3 regions of the Aliivibrio logei genome follow, and region 3 is predicted to be linked to each of the others. Evidence: predicted binding sites of a transcription regulator. Region 3 holds the regulator's gene; each other region holds the start of a gene.

Region 1 (7,305 bases), on a different contig from region 3:
TCAAGATGGCTGGCAGTCAACACACACCGTCGTTGAGATTGTCACACCAGATAACCCATTTTTAGTTGACTCAGTTAAGATGGCCCTTACCCGTCTTGATATGACAAGTCACTTTATGCTGCATGGTCCACACTGTTTTACTCGTGAAAATGGTGAGATTATTTCGATCTGCAGTAATGATTCTACAATGCAGCAAACTCTCTTTCATTTTGAGGTAGATCATCTTAGTGATCCCGCAGAAATAAAAACACTTCAGACGGAGTTATTTTTAGTATTAGAAGATATTCGCCGTGTAGTGAATGAGTGGAAGCCAATGTCTGAAAAGTTGACTGAGGTTATTGTTGAGCTTGAGTCTAATCATTCCCCGATTGGAAAAGATCAGGTTAATGAATCCATTCAATTTCTAGCGTGGTTACAGGATCATAACTTTACCTTAATGGGGTATAAGAATTTTGATTTAGTTGCTATCGAAGGGGATTACGAACTAACACCAACAGCAGAGACTGGCTTAGGACTATTTTCTTTAGATTCTCGTATTCATGCGACAAAACTATCGGATATGCCATCGTCTGCTCGAGCCGCGGCTAAAAAATCAGATTTACTCATCTTAACTAAATCAAATACTAAGTCTCGAATTCACCGTCCCGCTTATACTGATTACATTGGTATTAAACGGTTGAACAAAGAAGGCAAAGTGATTGGTGAGCATCGTTTCACCGGCTTATATACTTCAACGGCATACAACCAAAGTGTTTCTAATATTCCTCTACTTAGTAATAAAGTCGAACGTATTCTTGAAGCAAGCCATTACATCAAAGGCTCTCATTCTTACAAAGCATTAAACAATATCCTTGAGACTTATCCTCGTGATGAACTTTTTCAAGCAACGGAAGAAGAGATGCTTGAAGTAGGAACCGGCGTAGTTAAGATGCAAGATCGTGATTTGTTGCGTCTATTTGTTCGTCGTGACCCGTTTGGTCGTTTCTTCTCATGCATGGTGTATGTAACAAAAGAGCGCTATAACACAGAATTACGCCGTCAAACTCAACGTATCTTAAAGAGTTACTTTGGTTCTGATCAAGAAGTTGAATTTACAACGTTCTTTTCGGAAAGTGCATTAGCAAGAACTCATTACATTGTTCGTGTAGATAACAATAACGGCGATATTAATGTGAAAGATATTGAGAATAACCTAATGGAAGCAGCATCAACGTGGGATGATCGTTTATGCGATGTGATTGTAGCAAACCTTGGCGAAAGTAAAGGAACGGCGATTGCGAAACAGTATCAACGTGCTTTTCCTCGTTCATACAAAGAAGCGACGTTACCTGGTTCTGCGGTTGCGGATATTGAACGTTTAGAAAATTTAAGCGATGAAAATAAGTTGGGGATGTTGTTTTATCGTCCTCAAGAAGAAAAGAAAGGTTCAGCGAACGTTAAACTTAAACTGTTCCATCGTGATGAACCTATTCACTTATCCGATGTAATGCCTATGCTTGAAAACTTAGGGTTAAGAGTGATTGGTGAATCACCTTATACCGTTAAGAAAAGTGATGGCTCTGTAGATTGGATTTTAGATTTTTCTATGATTCATAACGGTTCTGCCGAAGTCGATCTTCGTCAGGCTCGTGATCGTTTCCAAGACGCATTTGCGAAAATTTGGAGTGGTGAATTAGAGAGTGATGGTTTTAACCGATTAGTACTTGGTGCTGGTTTATCTGGCCGTGAAGTGACTATTTTACGTTCTTACGCTCGTTATATGCGTCAAGTTGGTTTCCCATTCAGTCAACAATACATTGAAGACACATTATCAACTCATACTCATTTAGCGGTATCAATTGTTGCATTGTTTGATCTTCGTTTTAATCCAACAATGGGTTGGAGTGAGAAAAAACAACAAAAACAATTAGATGCGATTTTTGCGAGTTTAGATAAAGTAGAAAGTTTGGATGATGATCGTATTATCCGACGCTACGTAGACATGATAGTTGCTACTGTTCGTACTAACTATTATCAAGTCTGTGAGAACAACCAATCAAAACCATGGCTATCTCTAAAACTAAAACCATCAAATATTCCTGAAATTCCAGCGCCTGTACCTGCATTTGAGATCTTTGTTTATGCGCCTGATATTGAAGGTGTCCATTTACGTGGTGGTAAAGTCGCTCGTGGTGGTTTACGTTGGTCAGATCGCCAAGAAGATTTCCGAACAGAAGTCTTAGGTTTGGTTAAAGCACAACAAGTTAAAAATACGGTCATTGTTCCTGTTGGGGCCAAAGGTGGCTTTGTTTGTAAGAAGCAGCATAATTTCACGACTCGTGATGATATCTTTGCTGAAGGTCAACGCTGTTATAAACAATTTATTCGCGCATTATTAGATGTGTCTGACAACATCATTGAAGGGGAAGTGATTCCTCCGAAAAATGTCGTTCGCCATGATGATGATGATCCATATTTGGTTGTTGCTGCTGATAAGGGAACAGCAACGTTCTCTGATCTAGCAAACTCAGTTTCTGAAGAATACAACTTCTGGTTGGGTGATGCTTTTGCCTCTGGTGGTTCTAATGGTTATGACCATAAAGCGATGGGTATCACGGCTAAAGGGGCGTGGGAATCAGTGAAACGTCATTTCCGAGAAATGGGAATTGATTGTCAAACCACGGATTTTACTGTCGCAGGTGTCGGTGATATGGCGGGGGATGTGTTTGGTAATGGGATGTTGTTATCTAAACATATTCGTTTACAAGCCGCATTTAACCACATGCATATCTTCATTGATCCAAACCCGAATGCTGAAATGACTTGGCCTGAACGTAATCGATTATTTGAACTGCCACGTTCAAGTTGGGAAGATTACAATAAAGATCTTATTTCTCAAGGTGGTGGACTTTTCTCTCGCCGTGCAAAGTCGATAGATCTCTCTCCTGAAATTCAGAAAATGTTAGGTACACGTAAGCAGTCTCTAGCACCAAACGATCTCATTCAAATGATCTTAAAAATGAATGTGGATCTCTTATGGAATGGTGGTATTGGTACTTATGTTAAAGCAACAAAAGAAACCAGTGTCGATGTGGGTGACCGTGCTAATGATGCGTTAAGAATCAATGGTGCAGAGCTAAATGCGAAAGTGATTGGTGAAGGCGGTAACTTAGGAATGACACAATTGGGTCGTATTGAATATGGCCTAAAAGGTGGCCGTGTTAATACCGATTTTGTTGATAATGTAGGTGGCGTTGATTGTTCTGATAACGAAGTTAACATTAAGATCTTGCTGAATGGTCTTGTTGCGAATGGGGATCTTACTTATAAGCAACGTAATGTCTTACTTGAAAAAATGGAAGATGAAGTTGGTGACATTGTTCTTGATGATGCTTATTGCCAATCTGAATCGATCTCAGTAACAGAGCAGCAAGGTACCGCGTTAGTTAAAGAGCAGATCCGATTTATTCATCACTTAGAGAAGAAAGGTCAATTGGATCGTGGATTAGAGTTTATCCCAGATGATGAAACTCTAATAGAAAGAGAGAAATTAGGGCAGGGACTTACTCGTCCTGAACTCTCTGTTTTGGTCGCTTATGGAAAGATGGTATTAAAAGAGCAACTTGCTTGTGATGAGATTGCAAATAATCCTTATCATGCTGATTTGCTTAAAACCTATTTCCCTACTGAGTTACAACGTAACTATAGAGCGGAAATGGACAATCACCCTCTGCGTTCAGAAATCATTGCAACTTGCTTAGCAAATCAAATGGTTAATGAAATGGGGTGTAACTTCATTACTCGAATGCAAGAAGAAACAGGTTACGCGGTCACTGATATTGTTAATGCGTATTCTGCAACCCGCGCTATTTTTGAGTTTGGAGACTTATTCAAACAAATTCGTGAGTTAGATAATACAGCAACGACAGTGGCACAATACGATGCTTTCTTTGTTATGCGTCGAACGATTCGTCGAGTGGCTCGTTGGTTACTGCGTAATGGTTCACAAAACATGTCAATTCAAGAGTTGATAGCTAAGTACAAACCTGCGGTTGATGATATTAAAGTCAACTTAGATAATTATTTAGTTAAAGATGAAGTTATTGAACATATTGAACAAGCCAATCATTACCTTGAAATGGGTGTACCGTGTGAGCTAGGTAATTTATTAGCACGCTTAAGCAGTTTATACTCAGCAATGGATATTTCTGCATCGGCAGAAGCGGCAAAACAATCCGTTTCTGTAGCGGCTCGTTTGTATTATGTATTAGGTGATAAATTATCTTTGCATTGGTTCTTAAAACAAATTAATAATCAAGGTGTTGATAATCATTGGCAAGCCCTTGCAAGAGCGTCATTCCGCGAAGATTTAGATTGGCAACAACGTCAATTGGCTGGGTTAGTTTTAGCTGAATATACCGATGGAAAATCAGTAGAGCAGGCGATTGAAGAATGGTATGAGAAAAACAGTACTTCAGTTGATCGTTGGGACAGTATTTTAAATGAATTTAAAGTAGGTTCAGTTCATGAATTTGCTAAATTCTCTGTAGCATTACGAGAGTTAATGTTATTGAATTTAAGCTGTACGTCTAACGCTTCTTAGCCGGGTTATTGCTCTAAATAATCAGTAGACAAACGTTTGCATAACTTAAGCGAAAGTGAGTATATATTCACTTTCGCTTTTTATTACCCCGTAATTTTTCCTATATATCTATCTATTTAATCAAATTAAGTGATTACTTATTTATATACCGATTTATTGGCTTTACGTTTGCAATAAATAATGACAAATTAAGTGCGATTAAGTTTGAATTGTTAATTAAATCAGTGAATAATGACTCCCCGTTTACACGGGACTTATTTTTGGAGTTACAATGTTATATCGCATCGCCAGAGCTGGCATTTTCAAACTTGATGCTGAAAAAGCACATGACTTAGCAATTCAAAACTTCAAGCGCTTTAATGGCACACCTCTTGATATCTTCTATCGTCAAAAATTAGCGTCTAAACCTGTAGAGGTAATGGGCATTCAATTTAAAAACCCTATCGGTCTTGCGGCCGGTCTTGATAAAAACGGTGAGTGCATTGAAGCATTTGGCGCAATGGGTTTTGGATTCATTGAAGTGGGTACAGTAACTCCTCGTCCTCAAGCGGGCAATGATAAACCACGTCTTTTCCGTCTTATTGAAGCTGAGGGTATAATCAATCGCATGGGTTTTAATAACCTAGGTGTTGATAATCTCGTCGAGAACGTAAAGAAAGCAAAATACGATGGCGTGATTGGCATTAATATTGGTAAAAATAAAGATACGCCAATCGAGAAGGGCACTGAAGATTACTTAATCTGTATGGAGAAGGTATATCAATACGCAGGTTATATTGCGATTAATATCTCATCACCAAATACTCCAGGACTTCGAACGCTTCAATATGGTGAAGCACTTGATGATCTTCTTTCTCAACTGAAAGAGAAGCAGAAAGAGTTAGCTGAAAAATACGGTAAGTATGTTCCAATCGCATTAAAAATTGCCCCAGACCTTGATGATAATGAATTATCTCAGATTGCCGATTCTTTAATGAAATATAAGATTGATGGTGTCATTGCAACAAACACGACATTAGATCGTTCTATGGTTGAAGGAATGAAGCACGCAGAGGAGATGGGGGGACTAAGTGGTCGTCCTATACAAACTCGCAGTACTGAAGTCGTTCGTCAATTAAAAGAATTATTAGGTGACAGTTTACCTATTATTGGTGTTGGTGGTGTTGACTCTTATGTTGCAGCAAAAGAGAAGATGGTTGCGGGTGCCGATCTTGTACAGGTATATTCAGGTTTTATCTATAAAGGTCCTAATCTGATCCGTGATATTGTAAATAATATCTAAAATATAGGGCTTCGAAAGTTGCTTACATATGATTAACACTAAAGGGGAGATGAAGATTTCCCCTTTTTTTATTCCTAACCTCTTGTAAAATTAACAGTTAATTGCATCAACGTATTTTATGATTTAAAAACGGATTTATTTTTACTCATAAAATAGCACTCATTGATGATTGGCTGGCGTAGGGAAACACTCCCATATTTTCAAGAGAGAACTAACATGCTTAAACCCAGTGATACATGGAGTTGGTATTACGATAATAAAGCACAATCTCTTATGCTTGATTTAGGCATGGATATGGTTTTTTGTGTGAATTTATCTCCCAAAGTCTTAATCAATAGTGCATTTGATGATTGTAAATTTTCTGTGGATGATGCATCCGCTTATCAGATGTTTGTTGAACACATTTCTTATCTTCCTCTTTCTGAACCTCGCAAAGTTGAGCTAGCACTCAATTGTGTTGCCGCCAGACGCTTCCATAAGCCCATGCTACCTAAGAGTTGGTTCTTTGAAACCCAAGGGGCAGGGTATTACCCAGAAGAAGGTGAAATCGTTTCTCTGAAAAATGATTTAGGAGAAGGGCATTTCATTATTGTAGAAAATTATGAGTGTGCAAGTATGTGTATGTTGGTCGATATGGATGCATTTGCATTAAATCCAACCAAGTACATGGCCTTTTGTGAACCGATTAAAGTCATGAATGATCGCATGGCCAAAATGCAAGTCGTTAACTCTTCATATTACGCCCTAGTAGGGTAGTTACTCTCCGTTATTTTATCCCCAGATAAAGCTCCCTTTAATACTTCTAATTCCACTATTTCATCCTTCTTATATTGACTCTTTTTACAAAATTCGTCTCAGAATTAATGTAATTAGAGCGTGTTCGTTTTAATCTAATTTTCAGTTATAGACACACCTCTCACTATTTTACGTTTTTTGGTTGAAAAAGAATCAGAAAAATAGGGAGGAATGCACTCTTAAAACTGAGATCTACTGCTAAGAAGCATAAAAAAAACAACAAATCATTATTGATAGAATACTATAGTAACGTCCACTTAAACCACTTATCTTCCCTATTTCTTGTGTTCTGTAATTAACTTTCACAACAAATAACCTTCTGGAGTAGGCCAGATTTTTCGAGTATCTGCTCATGCTTAAGTGTGTCCGTTGGGAAACAGTGGTTTTTTTAATCCATCATCAGTAGGATTAACTTATTGTTTTTATAGTCTTTATTTGAAGAGTTTGCGGATGGTTTATCTGTGATCTATTTATCCTATTTCCTTAGGATTCATGTATAATGCGAGGCAATTTAATAACCAAAAGAATCCCATGAAAAAATACTTAGCCATCACTTCTAAAGGCCTTGAAAACTTACTTGCAGACGAACTAGTTGCACTTGGTGTTACTGACCCAAAATTAGTTTATGCAGGGGTTACGTTTGAAG
Region 2 (7,305 bases), on a different contig from region 3:
AAGGGCTTTTAGATACTAGGAGTACATTAAGATTTATCGACATGGGATGGTATTTCTTTAATGAATTGTTATTAAACAAAAATTAAAGTTGATAAGGCTTTGAAAATAGGACTAAATAAGGATATAACTATATCGAATAAGTGACATAATTTTCGATGTAAAGGATTACAGGAATAAAATAATGAAATTACAACAACTGAAATACATTGTTGAAGTGGTTAATCACAGCCTTAATGTGTCTTCAACCGCAGAATCTTTGTATACCTCTCAGCCTGGTATTAGTAAGCAAGTTCGATTGTTAGAAGATGAACTGGGTGTGCAAATCTTTGAACGAAGTGGCAAGCACCTTACTCGAGTTACGCCATCGGGTGAAGAGATCGTAAAAATATCTCGCGAGATTTTATCCCGAGTTGACAGTATCAAAGCGGTGGCTGGTGAGCATACTCACCCAGAGAAAGGGTTGTTGAACATTACGACGACACATACTCAGGCTCGTTATGCTTTGCCGGATGTGATTAAAGGTTTTACTTCTCGTTATCCTCAAGTTTCTTTGCATATGCACCAAGGCACGCCAACGCAAATGTCAGATGCAATTGCAAAGGGCACGGCGGATTTTGCAATTGCAACAGAAGCGCTTCATTTATATCACGATGCCATTATGTTGCCTTGTTATCACTGGAACCGCTCGATAGTAGTAAATAAAGATCATCCACTGGCACAGAAAAAACACGTGACAGTTCAAGATCTTGCTGCTTATGAATTGGTTACTTATGTGTTTGGTTTTACTGGACGCTCGGAGTTAGACAGTGCGTTTAATAAAGCAGGGTTAACACCTAAAATTGTCTTTACGGCTACCGATGCTGATGTCATTAAAACTTATGTTCGTTTAGGTATTGGTGTTGGTGTTATAGCAAGCATGGCAATGGATCCTGAAAGAGATTCAGATCTAGTTGCTATAGATGCAAGTCATATATTTGATGCAAGTACAACAACGATTGGCTTTAAGCGTGGTTCATTCCTAAAGAGTTATATGTATGACTTTATGGAACGTTTTGCACCACATCTCACTCGCCCAATCGTAGAACAAGCAACCATGCTTAAAAATAATTATGAAATAGAAGAGATGTTTAAAGACATTAACCTTCCTGTCCGTTAAGATCGCCTCGATTTAATTTCTAGGGTGTCATCGGATGCAATCTCAGTTTTTACATATCGACCGTTTGTTAACTCAGACGGTCTTTTTTTGGCAATTTTCTGCGTTTCATTGCGCTGATTATCCATGGAGAGAATCACACCCAACACTTGTTGAATGGTTAGAGTCACTTTCTTTAGAAGAAATACGACACCTAAAAAACACCCCCTTAGCGCTTGCGCTTGCATTATCTCACTATATTCCTGAAGTAACGGAATTATCTCATTTTACTCAATTTCCTCTTTTGGCTGCGCCATCACAATGCATACCTAAAGGATTTAATTCAGGAATAAATGGTCGTAAGTGGCAGCAAATAACCAATTTAAGTGCGTTAAGTTCTGATTTTTACTCTCCAGAGTCTGAATGGCTAGAGTGGTGCGGTGGTAAAGGCTATTTAGGTAGAGTATTAAGCTCTACAACGAATAAAAAAGTAACTACATTAGAATGGCAACAAGAGCTCTGTGATAGCGGCCAACATTATGCAGACAATCATTCCCTTTCTATGCGTTTTATTCAAGGGGATGCGTTATCTAAACAAGCATATTCATTGATTAAACCTCAACAACATGCGGTTGCTTTGCATGCTTGTGGTGATTTGCATTTGAGTTTAATCGAAGCAGGCATAGAGAATAACATTGAGGCATTGACGATTGCGCCTTGCTGCTTTCATTTAACTGAAAATGAAGAATACCGCCCATTATCTTTCTCTGCTCAAGATTCATTATTACGATTAAGCCGTGTTGATTTGCGTTTACCATTGCAAGAAACGGTGGTTGCAGGGAAGCGAACGCAACATCATCGTGAACAAGAGATGTGTTTTCGTTTAGGGTTTAATGAATTACAAAAATGGGTAACAGGAAGTTCGGAATATATTACGGTTCCGAGTATTAAAAAATCACTACTTGCCGAAGGGTTTGAAGCGTTTTGCCATTGGGCTGCGGCGCACAAAGGCATTAAGCTAGTAGATAATATTGATTATTCAATCTGGTTAGAGAAAGGAGAGGCTGCTTTTATTCTGATGGAAAAATGTGACCTTGTTCAGCATCTTTTTAAAAGACCATTAGAAATGTGGTTGTGTTTTGATAGAGCGTTGTATTTAGAAGAGTCAGGTTATGAAGTAAGAATTGGGGAGTTTTGTTTGAAAGAAGAAACGCCAAGAAATATCGTGATCCAAGCAAAGTTAGGATGAGAGCCACTCCTGTCATTATCTATTCATTTTTATTGGTTGAATGATAATAAAAAAAGGCGCTAAATACCTTGTTTACACAAACGTATTTAGCGCCTTTTTTGATATTTACTCATCGTTAGACTTAAAGAACAGCAGCAATGCCTTTACATAATGGCAGCATGTTGTCTTTCGTCATACCAGCAACACTGATTCGACCTGAACCAACGATGTAAATTGCAAACTCATCTTTTAGGCGATTCACTTGTTCTTTAGATAGACCAGAGAAAGAGAACATGCCATTTTGACGTTCAATAAAGCTGAAATCAGCGTCTACGCCTTGCTCTTTTAGAGTCGTAACAAACAGAGTTCGCATCTCTTGAATACGAGCTCGCATTTCTTGTACTTCTTGCTCCCACTCAGTACGCAACGCATCATCATTTAAGATGTAAGTAACGACAGCGGCACCATGAGCTGGTGGGTTAGAGTAAATAGAGCGAATAATTGCTTTCACTTGTGAGAACGCAGTAACAGAAACTTCAGGGTCTTTAGCTACCAGCGTAAATGCACCGACACGTTCATTGTATAAACCGAAGTTTTTAGAGAACGAACTCGCAACAAGTAATTCTGGGCAGTATTGAGCAAAAGTACGAAGACCAGAAGCATCTTCTTCAACGCCTTTAGCAAAACCTTGGTACGCAAAATCAAACAGTGGTAATAATCCTTTATTTGCACATAATTTTGCTAGTTCTTCCCATTCAGCATCTGTTGGATCAATACCTGTTGGGTTGTGACAACATCCGTGCAGTAATACAACATCACCAGATTCTGCTTGTTGTAAATCTGCCATCATTGCAGCAAAATCTTTCGATTTAGTTTCTGCGTTGTAGTAGCTGTATTGTGCAGTTTCGATACCAGCAGCAGTAAATACACCAATGTGGTTTGCCCATGTTGGGTTACTGATCCAAATTTTCACATCGCCTAATTGGCGTTTAATAAATTCACCAGCTACACGAAGTGCACCAGTACCACCAGGCGCTTGTGCTGTTTGAGTGCGTTTTTCTGTAATGACATCAGCGTTATTGCCAAACAACAGTTTTTGAACAGCTAGGCCGTATTCTGCAGTACCTTGGATGGTTAAATATGACTTTGTTTTTTCAGTATCAAGCAATACAGCTTCTGCTTTTTTTACTGTTTTCAATACTGGAGTCTGACCCGCTTCGTTCTTATAAATACCAACACCTAAGTTGATTTTTTCAGCACGAGGGTCATTTTTAAATTCATCAGTTAGGCCAAGAATTGGATCAGCTGGAGCGGCAGAGATTTTTTCAAACATAGTCATCATCCATGGTGAGATTAAAATAAAAAGTTTAAGAACGGTTTAGTTATTTATACCCGTTTACCTTGTAAGTTTGCAACGATTAGATAACGAAAAAAGTGATTTTTAATCGTAAAAAGGAAAAAGAGAGGCAGAATGGTAATAAATGACAACAGAACGGCATTTAAATACCGTTCTGCTGAATGAAAGAAAGGTTAGTAATTGATTTTAATTTTGTTTGACGCTGCGATAGCATCTTCAATTGCCGACTCAAGATTGTCTCTGCGTGTTATGGCGACCCCTAAGCGACGACGCCCATCAATTTCAGGTTTACCAAATAATTTTATTTGAGTTTGTGGTTGGCTCAATGCCTCTGCCAGTCCATCAAAACGAATATTTGTAGAGGTACCTTGGCCTAAGATCACAGAAGAAGCAGAAGGACCATATTGAACGATGTTATTGATGGGCATTCCCGTAAACGCACGAACATGCAGAGCAAATTCAGACATTTCTTGAGAGATTAACGTTACTAATCCAGTATCGTGTGGGCGAGGTGAGACTTCATTGAAATAAATATCATCGCCTTTAATGAAGAGCTCTACACCAAATAAACCATAACCGCCTAATGCGTTAACGACTTTTTCTGCCGCGTCTTGTGCTTGTTGTAATGCCGCTTCCGTCATTACTTGAGGTTGCCAAGACTCGCGGTAATCACCATCTTCTTGGCGATGACCGATAGGATCACAGAAATGAATGCCATCAACCGCACGGATAGTTAACAGTGAAATTTCGTAATCAAAATCCACAAAACCTTCAACAATAACGCGACCTGCTCCCGTTCGTCCGCCATCTTGCGCGTAGTCCCATGAGGTTTTAATATCATCCTCGGTCTTGATAACGCTTTGTCCTTTGCCTGATGAACTCATTACCGGCTTAATTACACACGGCATACCTACAAATTTAACGGCGTCGACCAGTTCTTCATAGCTGTCTACAAAACGATAAGGAGACGTCGGTAATTTTAATTCTTCAGCGGCTAATCGACGAATGCCTTCACGGTTCATGGTCAATTTAGTCGCGTTAGCGGTTGGAACAACGTTAAGGCCTCGTTTTTCTAATTCAACGAGTTTGTCTGTGGCAATGGCTTCAATTTCAGGCACGACATAATCTGGTTTTTCTTTTTCAATGACTTCTTGAAGTGCATCAGCATCTAACATATCAATGGCATAGCTACGGTGTGCGACTTGCATTGCTGGGGCATTTAAATAGCGATCAACCGCAATAACTTCCAAACCAAGGCGTTGGCATTCAATAGCCACTTCTTTGCCTAATTCACCGGAACCAAGCAATAATACTTTTGTAGCTGAAGACGATAGAGCAGTACCAAACATAATGAATTCTCATGATAGATAGTGAAATATGCCGCTATCATACTAAAATTAGATAGATACGCAAACGATTGCTTTTGATTTTTTATGGGTCTTTTATGCATCAATGTGGAAGAGAGCTCACACTACTGATTTGTTTATTGATACTGTGAATACCTTGGGTTGTATTCACTACCTCTACTGGTATGCTATTTTTTTTATATTAGCAGCAGTACTTCATTATGGATGTTCAAACCACTTATGTGCCTCACTCAGGACCTGTACAGCAATGGGCTTTTTATGGACTTTTAGAAAATAAGAAATTTGTTGTAAGCGATTGTATTGATATTAAAGATACGCCAAATGGCTTAGGTAATCCGGTATGGTTAGCGCAACAGAAAGTGGCCAAAGATAACGCGCCAGTGGTGGATCTTTTATTAAAGAAAGGGGCTATATTTGTGGGTAAAACTCAAATGGATGAGTTTGGTTTTGGACTTCATGGTAATAACCCACATTACGCTGCGATTAAAAATCCAAACAGTGAAGGGCGATTAATTGGTGGATCATCTTGCGGAGCCATTGCGGCGGTCGCGAATGGCTTGGCTGATATCGGCTTAGGCACGGATTTAAGTGGTGGAATACGAGTCCCTGCGGTATACGCTGGTTTATATGGTTTTAAATCGTCTTCTTGTGCCGCTAATATGAAGGGGGTTTATTGCATTGCAAAAGAAGAAACCTCTTTAGGCTGGGTTGCGAAGAGTTTGTCGGACATTAGAAAAGTCGCAACGACATTAACTCCGATGTCTCCATTAATGACGGTCGATCGTATTGTCGTGCTAGACAGCTTGTTTCTTGATGTTCCAGAAGAAGCAAAGGCAAAACTAGAACAATTACTTGAGGCATCCCCTTATAAAGTCGTTCGTAGTAAAGCGATCAGTAAAATAATAACCATGAAAGCTGCCGAAAGTTTTAAAGTCATTACCGCGACAAGAGGGCTACGTAACATAGAACCGTGGGTTGAAAAAAACCACCCAATGCTCAGTAATGAAATTAAAATGCAACTTAAATGGTTATCTTCATTAAAGTACAAAGATGAGCGAATTGCCCTAGAGCAAAGGGATCTTGTTAAATCGGTTTTAGAGTCACTTTTAGATGAAAAAACACTGTTGCTACTGCCAACGACCGCTAACATTGCCCCACCAGAAACGGCAACGGATGAGCAGTTATACAAACTTAACTCATTGATATTAAAATACACATCACTAGCCAGTTTAGCTGATTTACCTCAATTGCATCTTCCGTGGTTTACTGTGAATAATTCACCTTGGGGAGTGTCATTAATCGGTAAAAAAGGAATGGATAGACAATTAATTGATGCGGCTATTCGATGGAAAGGGAACCAATAAACAGAGATAAAAATAGAGGAGGCTGATGCATCCTCTATTTTTTTAAGTCAAAATCTATAAAGACACGTATTCTAATATCATGTTTGGACTCAGATCTTTAAGAGTACAGGTCGTAATCGCTAAATGACTGATTGCCCCTTTGTGATCTTCAACCAATGCCGCTTTTTTGATTTCAGACAAGGCTTCGCGAGACATATTCGCGTGAACTAATGCCACTTGAAGTGGGGGTAAACTCGGGTTAAATGCTGCGTTTTCCGCGTACATACCGTGGTAGATATTACCGTTATTCATTTCTAAAGCGACACCACTAAAGTTTTTTGAATAAGGGGCGTGGCTACGATTTGCAGCATCGAATGCTTGCATTAGTAATGGAGATGTCGATTCAAAGCTCAGTTGATGTGATGTTGTGGCTAACAAACCACCTTCAACACCTAAGTCTTTAGGACCAAACGATTCTGGTAAATACGCTTGCAGAGATTTTTCATCACGTTCTGGTAATTGCACCATTAATGAATCGGCCGTTGTTAGCTCATTCATAAATTGACGACAATGCCCACATGGGCTGAAGTTGATCGTGATGTCTGAAATCCCTGTTTCACCATGAATCCATGCATGACTGATTGCAGATTGCTCAGCATGAATGGTTTGGCCTAATTGAACATTACTGAATTCCATGTTGGCACCAAAATATAAGTGTCCAGAGGTGCCGCGAGCAATCGCTCCAACATAGAAATTAGAAATAGGAGCAACAGAAAATGCCGCGGCTAAGGGAAGCAGCGCCAATCTTAATTCTTTATCCGTTAATTGACTTTGAGCCAATAATGCTTGGAATTTATCTTTAGTGATAACACCAGTGA
Region 3 (7,305 bases):
TGATTCAGAACAAATCTTGTCGCGTATTAATCTTTGCTAATATCTTTATACACCCTGTTAATGATAGGTGCTATTCCTTTTCACACTTATGCCGTACAATTATTTAGTCAATTTTTTGGAGCTTATTTTACATGAACGAACTAAATGCATTTAATGAACAACGTGCTGAAATTTATTGGTGGTTATCTAGCCTATTTGCACACGAGCTAACTAAAGAGCAATTAGAGCAGTATAACAGTTTTGAGATTCGTACCTTTTTAACGAACCTTTCTGAAACTCCAGAGCTAACCGACTCTATTTCTTCAATTGTAACAAAATTGAATGAATTACAAACACGCGAAGATGCACAGCTTGAACTATCGGCTGACTTCTGTGAAGCGTTCTTAGGCTCTGATAAGAACAGTGCGCTTCCTTATGCTTCAATGTATTTAGATAAATCACGCCTTCTTAATGCGAAACCGGCACAAGATATGCGTGATTTATTAGAAAAATACAACATCACTCAAAAAGCTGAATTCAATGAACCTGCAGATCACATTGCTATTGAGTTAGATTTCTTAGGCAATCTAATTGTCATGACGAATCAGCAAACAACGGAACCAGAATTCGAGCAATTCATGGCCGCACAACTGCAATTTATTAACGAGCAGTTATTATCTTGGGCGCCACGTTTTAACCAACTTTGTTCTGAACGAGATACATTTGGCTTCTATGCTGCCGTTACTCACTTCCTTGTTACGTTCTTAGAATTGGATGTAAAATTCCTAGCGGGCGAATAACAAAAGCATGTACAACTGGTAAGATAAGTTAACAATAGTGTGATATATATCAAAACGACTATTAAAATTTATTAAATCAGCAATTGTTTGCGCTACGCTTTATAGATAAAATGTGAACGCAAACGATAAAATTTGAATATCAATGAAAACCGCATTTATCGCGGTTTTTTTCATTTATACCACCTAGATTATTCTCTAATCTACTATTGGTAATATACTCACAGGGCCTATTTACCTTCCAACAATCTTTATTAAAAAATAAAGAGAGACTTTGACACTATTGTTGGAACATAAATAGCCCCTTAATAAATTAAGGCTTTTAATATGGCTACCATTAAAGACGTTGCGAAACTTGCTTCTGTTTCGACAACCACCGTTTCTCATGTAATTAACAAAACTCGATTTGTTGCAGAAGCAACTCAAAAACGAGTATGGGAAGCCGTTGAAGAACTAAACTATGCACCGAGTGCCGTTGCTCGTAGTTTAAAGTGCAACACAACTCGAACTATCGGCATGCTAGTTACCCAGTCTTTTAATCCATTTTTTGCCGAAATGATGCACGGTGTTGAGAACTACTGTTACAAGCAAGGTTACACATTATTTATGTGTAATACCGAAGGTGATCTAGATAAACAAAAGCACTACCTTCGTATGCTGGCAGAAAAACGTGTCGATGGCTTATTAGTTATGTGTTCTGATCTAAATGAACAGTTATTAGCACAACTTGAAAAAAACACAGAATTACCAATGGTAATCATGGACTGGGGTCCAGATAGCCCTCATACCGACAAAATTATTGATAATTCTGAAGAAGGTGGTTATTTAGCAACAAAACACCTGATTGAAAATGGACACACAAAAATTGGCTGTGTTACCGGTCAGCTTGATAAAGCAACCTGTAAAGAACGAATTCATGGTTTCTACAGAGCTTTATCTGAAGCAAATTTAACGTCAAATCCAGATTGGATATTTGAAGGTGATTTTGAGTGTTCTTCTGCCTCTAAATCTGTTGAAAAAATGCTACAGATGGAAGATAAACCAACTGCATTATTTTGTTTTAACGACATTATGGCATTAGCGGCTATCAGCAAAATTCAACAAACTGGCTTACGTGTACCTGAAGATATCTCAATCATTGGTTACGATAACATTGAACTTTCTGCATATTTCTCTCCACCATTGACGACGATTCACCAACCTAAACGTCGCGTTGGTAAGACCGCCGTTGAAATATTGTTGGAACGAATCAAAGATAAGCACCATGAAAGACGCATTTTTGAAATGCATCCAGAAGTGGTAACTCGGAAAAGTGTCCATAAACTGTAACAATGAGTGATGCATTAATCATAAATATGCAAGTGAAAAAATATTTATTTATTTAAAACTTGAACTGGCATAACAGAAAATCATCCTTATTTTCTGAACCAATGTCACATAACTTACAAGTGGACAACATTTCATTTTATTGATTACTATATCATCTTAACTGTCACGAACAGGGCAAACTGTGCGAAAGCTCAGGACGCAAAGCTTCCGGCCTACGTATTTATATAAGGTAGCGGGGTTGCCGATGGCAGGTATTTATATCTACACATTGTTAATTTTTACTTAGAAATAACAATGTGTGGTTTTGAACTTGCTACTATTTCCTCGGGCTCAGTTGTTTAGTGACATAGACTTACTAACCGAGAATTATTGCAATGGATAAACCAATACTAAAAGATTCACTTCGATTACTTTCCTCTCTAGGGAAAATCACTTCACGCTCCATGTTTGGCGGCTTTGGTGTTTTTATTGATGACACAATGTTTGCACTTGTTGTTCAGGACAGACTGCATTTGCGAGCAAGCGATAACACTATTAATTTATTTAAAGACCAAGGTTTTGAACCTTACGTTTATAAAAAACGTGGTTTCCCCGTGGTAACTAAATATTTTGCTATTTCACCTGAATGTTGGGATGAACCTGATTCAATCCTAATTCAAGCTGTTGTTGCTTTAGATGTTGCTAAAAAAGACAAAGAAAAACAAAAAACAGCAGGTCCCTCTCGAATTAAGGATTTACCCAATCTAAGATTAGCGACAGAGAGAATGCTGAAAAAAGCAGGAATAACGACCGTAAAAGAACTAATGGAGACGGGATCTGTAAACGCTTATAAAGCGATTCAACAGACTCATTCAAGTTCTGTTAGTGACGAATTACTGTGGTCGCTTGAAGGAGCGATTAAAGGTACTCACTGGTCTGTTATCTCTACTGATATTAGAAATGAATTAAGAAAACAACTTTAAATACATTTTCCTACATTTATTTTACATTCGCCCTACTCTTATGTTGTCTTTACCTGTATAAATTAAAGACAACATAAGGCTAGGAAATGAATTATGAATAAAAAATTACTCTTATTAATCACTCTTCTTACAGCCTTTGCTGTTATCTTTTTTAACTTTGGTCATCTATTTACTCTAGAGCAGGCTAAGGCATACCATCAAGCCCTTCAAAGTGACATCCAAGAAAACCTTTTCTTTTATAGCACCCTTTATTTCTTTGGTTACATTACCGTCACTGCATTATCAATACCAGGCGCCGCAGTAGTCACATTGCTTGGTGCGGCCTTATTTGGTTTTTGGTGGAGCTTATTATTGGTTTCTTTTGCCAGTTCCATTGGTGCTACTATTGCCTTCCTAAGCAGCCGTTATTTATTAAGAGAATGGGTTGATCGTAAATTTGGGGACAAATTAATTTCCATCAATCAAGGTATTGAAAAAGATGGCGCTTTTTACTTACTGACTCTTCGTTTAATTCCTATATTTCCATTCTTTCTTATTAATTTAGTCATGGGATTAACAAAACTAACCGCCGCTCGGTTTTACTTATTTAGTCAATTAGGCATGCTGCCCGGAACCATGGTATTTTTAAATGCCGGAACTCAATTAGCTGAAATAACCTCACTATCAGGGTTAATATCACCAAATATACTCGGCTCTCTTGCTCTTCTTGGTTTATTTCCAATCGTTGCAAAATTTATTATTAGTTATGTTCAGAAAAAACGCACCTCTTAAAATTGCGAATAAGAGATAGACATTATTCTATCTCTTATTCCTTCTCTCACTGATTACCTGCAGGATTCATTTTACGTTCATGTTTAATAATTTATACTGCCTGTAGTTTAATTTTTAGAGTGCGTATTTATGTTTACTCGTCAGCCATTAGCTATACTTATATTTAGCCTCTCAATGTGTTTATCGCCATTGAGCTTTGCTCAAGATCATGCAATTCCCGCAGTTCAAGATATTACCCTCCCTCTCAATACAACCATTGAGTTTGATGAAGACCGTGATGAAATTATCATGGCTGTAGAACAAGGCCTTATTAAGCCTTTCTCTGCTCTTTATCAGACAGTAAACCAAGACCTTTATGGCAGAATCATAAAAGTTGAGTTAGAAGAAGACGATGATGAATGGACTTATGAACTAAAACTTATCTACGAAAATCAGATCATAAAAGTTGAATACAACGCGTCTTCTCTTCAAATGCTAGAGCTTAAAGGCCGTCATCTACAAAAGGTTATAAAATAATAATATGAAAATTTTAGTTGTTGAAGATGACCAACGTTTAGGTCAACAAATTATTGACGCTCTCGAAGCAAACAACTGGACACCAGAGCTTTCTCAAGATGGTATTGATGCATTATACCGTGCAACGTCAGAATCTTGGGATGCCATTGTTCTCGATCTAGGTTTACCTAAATTGGATGGGTTGACGGTACTTAAAGGCTTAAGAGATGAATCAGTCAATATTCCTGTCATTATTTTAAGTGCTCGTGATACGTTAACTCAACGCATTGATGGCCTTAATGCAGGGGCTGACGATTACTTAACGAAACCCTTTGAATTACCAGAGTTAATCGCCCGCTTACGCGTTCAACTTCGTCGCGCTTCAGGCAGTGCCTCTTCAGTATTAAAAATCGGTAATTTAAGCTTAGATACGTGTTCTTCTAAAATTGTTTGGTGTGGTGAAACTATCGAATTAACCGCATTAGAATATAAAGTTGTTGCTTACTTTATGCATAACAAAGAAAAAGTCATTTCTCGAACGGAATTAGTCGAACATATCTACAAACAAGATTTTGATCGCGATTCAAATACTATTGAAGTGTTTATTGGACGAATTCGAAGAAAATTATCGCCTTCCGTAATAAAAACAGTGCGTGGACTTGGGTACCAACTTAATGCCGAATAACAAAAGTAACTTCAAGCATTTAAGTTTAAAAAATCGCTTATTGTTAACGACTACCTTATGGTTAAGCCTGATGCTTGTCAGTGCTGGATTATTGATCCCTTATTTAATAAATGACTACTTAACCACAGATATAAAAAAGACACTCAGTCATTCAATGGATGAAATCATTGCGAATTTAGAAGTCGACAGTAACGGAAAATTAGTTCAGTCCGGTCAATTATCTGATCCTCGATTTAAGCGTCCCTACAGTGGACTCTATTGGTATGCCGAAAGTAAAAAGCAAACCTTACGATCTCGCTCTTTATGGGACAGTTCCTTACAAGAAAAAAAACACCATTACCTTGGACCTAATAATGAAGAACTGATCACGATTAAAAAATCAATTTCTTTATTTGATGTAAAAGGCCCGGTCTCCATCATTGTTGGCATTGATAAAGCCCCACTGTCTTCAACCATTGAGCAGGTAATGCAACGAATATGGCTATTATTAAGCCTCTTATTTATTGGCGTATTTACCTTAATCAGTTTTCAGGTAAAATGGTCTTTAAAGCCTTTATCTAAGCTGCAAACCGAGTTGCAAAAACTTCGTGATGGAGAACAAAACGCTTTAAAGCAATATTACCCTAACGAGATCCAACCACTCGTGACTGATCTCAATGCACTCGTTTTCCACTATCAAGAATTATTAGATCGTGCTCGTCATCATGCAGGAAATCTTTCTCATGCTTTAAAAACACCATTGTCCATTTTAAAAAATGAAACAGAAACACTGCCAGAAGAAAAAAAGAAACACTTTGAGCCCGCGTTATATGACTTACAACATCATATTGATTACCACTTAAATCGAGCACGTATGGCTGGCTCAAAACACATTCTATCAGCCAATAGCTCTCCCTCTAAGCGTATTGATAGCATGTCTATTGCCTTTGATAAACTGTACAGCCAACACTCTATTCTCGTTATTAACGAAATAGACTACGATCTTTTAGTCAATGTTGAACAAACGGATTTAGATGAAATTTTAGGAAACCTACTTGAAAACGGGTACAAATGGGCGACATCAATTATTCGTATCACGGCTAATATTGTGGATGATTTTGTTGAAATAAATATTGAAGATGATGGCCTTGGTATTCCCGAAAATAAATTCAAAGAAGTACTAAAAAGAGGTATACGACTGGATGAATCGGTAAAAGGGACAGGACTCGGTCTTAATATCGTACAAGAAGTCATTCATAGTTATCGCGGAAAACTCAACATTTCGAGATCACATTTAGGCGGTGCTAAAATTACGATTTACCTTCCATTATTTAAACAAAATTAATATATCGAGTATCAACAACGCTAAACCACTACCAAAATTAAAACTCTGGTCTGTATCTTGCTTTACAAAAGTATAATGTCAATTTATCTAATACGTTACTAACAAATAACACTATTAAATTTAATGAGCATCAGATACTCTTGCATTTACATCAAACAGAACAACAGACGATTAATTTTTGGCAGTCCAATGAAAAAAAATACCATCAGTAAAAAATGGCTATACTTCCCGATAATTAGCATGGTTATTTCTATGTTTATTGGGCTTTTCGTTTTTAATTCAACACTTTCGGATTGGCTAGAAAAGAAAGTTGAAGGGGGATTATCAAATGAAATCACAAGAACCATCAAAGAAATTAATGAAGACCAAATCTCTTTTGATGATCCTGTTCAGCTCGATATCTATTTCAAAACACAAGTTGAAGTAGCAAAAGAAGACCACATTACTCTAATAAAAGAAGACGGTACTCCAATTGCGGATAGCGATATTTCTTTAGCCTCAGTGTTAGCACTTGAAAACCATTTAAATCGACAAGAAGTTATTGATGCCAAAGATGGTTCGTACGGCACAACGACTCGTTTTAGTACCTCTCGCTTTAAAAATTTACTCTATTCAGCGAAATCATTTGAATACCAAGGACAAACTTACATTCTTCGCGCGGCAACACCATTAACTCGAATAGATGCCATGGTTGAAGAGTTAATGAATATTCTCATTGTTTTGATGGGAATTAACATTGTATTGGTTATTGGCTCTTCTTTGTTAAGTAACAAACTGATTCATCAACAAGTTAAGAATGAGCAAGACCAACAAGAAGAACGCATCGAACAGAGCACGCAAGAAATTGAATTGCTTCATCGCCTTGCCAACATGCTTGCTGCTTGTAATTCAATTACTGAAGCTCAAATGGTGGTTGAAGATATTCTTCCTCGTATTTTAGGCGACGTAAATGGCGTTGTTTCG

Evidence for each region. Region 3 encodes PurR, which represses purine synthesis genes. Its sites were predicted from a motif close to TNANGNAAACGTTTNCNTNA; they were not measured.
Region 1: pyrD (quinone-dependent dihydroorotate dehydrogenase) is a predicted target of PurR. The motif match lies at 4,607-4,626, and genes of this name have one in related genera.
Region 2: purT (formate-dependent phosphoribosylglycinamide formyltransferase) is a predicted target of PurR. The motif match lies at 5,123-5,142, and genes of this name have one in related genera.

What each region holds. Positions count from the first base shown of each region.
Region 1 covers NZ_MAJU01000008.1:336,612-343,916, reverse strand. The annotation lists gene A6E04_RS05795 (NAD-glutamate dehydrogenase) at 1-4,582, shown strand, start outside; gene pyrD (quinone-dependent dihydroorotate dehydrogenase) at 4,854-5,864, shown strand; gene A6E04_RS05785 (cell division protein ZapC) at 6,081-6,620, shown strand; gene rlmKL (bifunctional 23S rRNA (guanine(2069)-N(7))-methyltransferase RlmK/23S rRNA (guanine(2445)-N(2))-methyltransferase RlmL) at 7,191-7,305, shown strand, end outside.
Region 2 covers NZ_MAJU01000008.1:52,118-59,422, forward strand. The annotation lists gene cysB (HTH-type transcriptional regulator CysB) at 182-1,156, shown strand; gene A6E04_RS04335 (methyltransferase) at 1,191-2,381, shown strand; gene A6E04_RS04340 (amino acid aminotransferase) at 2,503-3,693, opposite strand; gene purT (formate-dependent phosphoribosylglycinamide formyltransferase) at 3,891-5,066, opposite strand; gene A6E04_RS04350 (amidase family protein) at 5,285-6,448, shown strand; gene cdd (cytidine deaminase) at 6,503-7,305, opposite strand, start outside.
Region 3 covers NZ_MAJU01000029.1:161,628-168,932, reverse strand. The annotation lists gene torD (molecular chaperone TorD) at 132-779, shown strand; gene purR (HTH-type transcriptional repressor PurR) at 1,104-2,105, shown strand; cyclic di-GMP riboswitch class I at 2,269-2,351, shown strand; gene A6E04_RS18835 (TfoX/Sxy family DNA transformation protein) at 2,480-3,067, shown strand; gene A6E04_RS18830 (TVP38/TMEM64 family protein) at 3,161-3,838, shown strand; gene A6E04_RS18825 (PepSY domain-containing protein) at 3,968-4,354, shown strand; gene A6E04_RS18820 (response regulator transcription factor) at 4,359-5,018, shown strand; gene A6E04_RS18815 (ATP-binding protein) at 5,008-6,342, shown strand; gene A6E04_RS18810 (sensor domain-containing diguanylate cyclase) at 6,532-7,305, shown strand, end outside.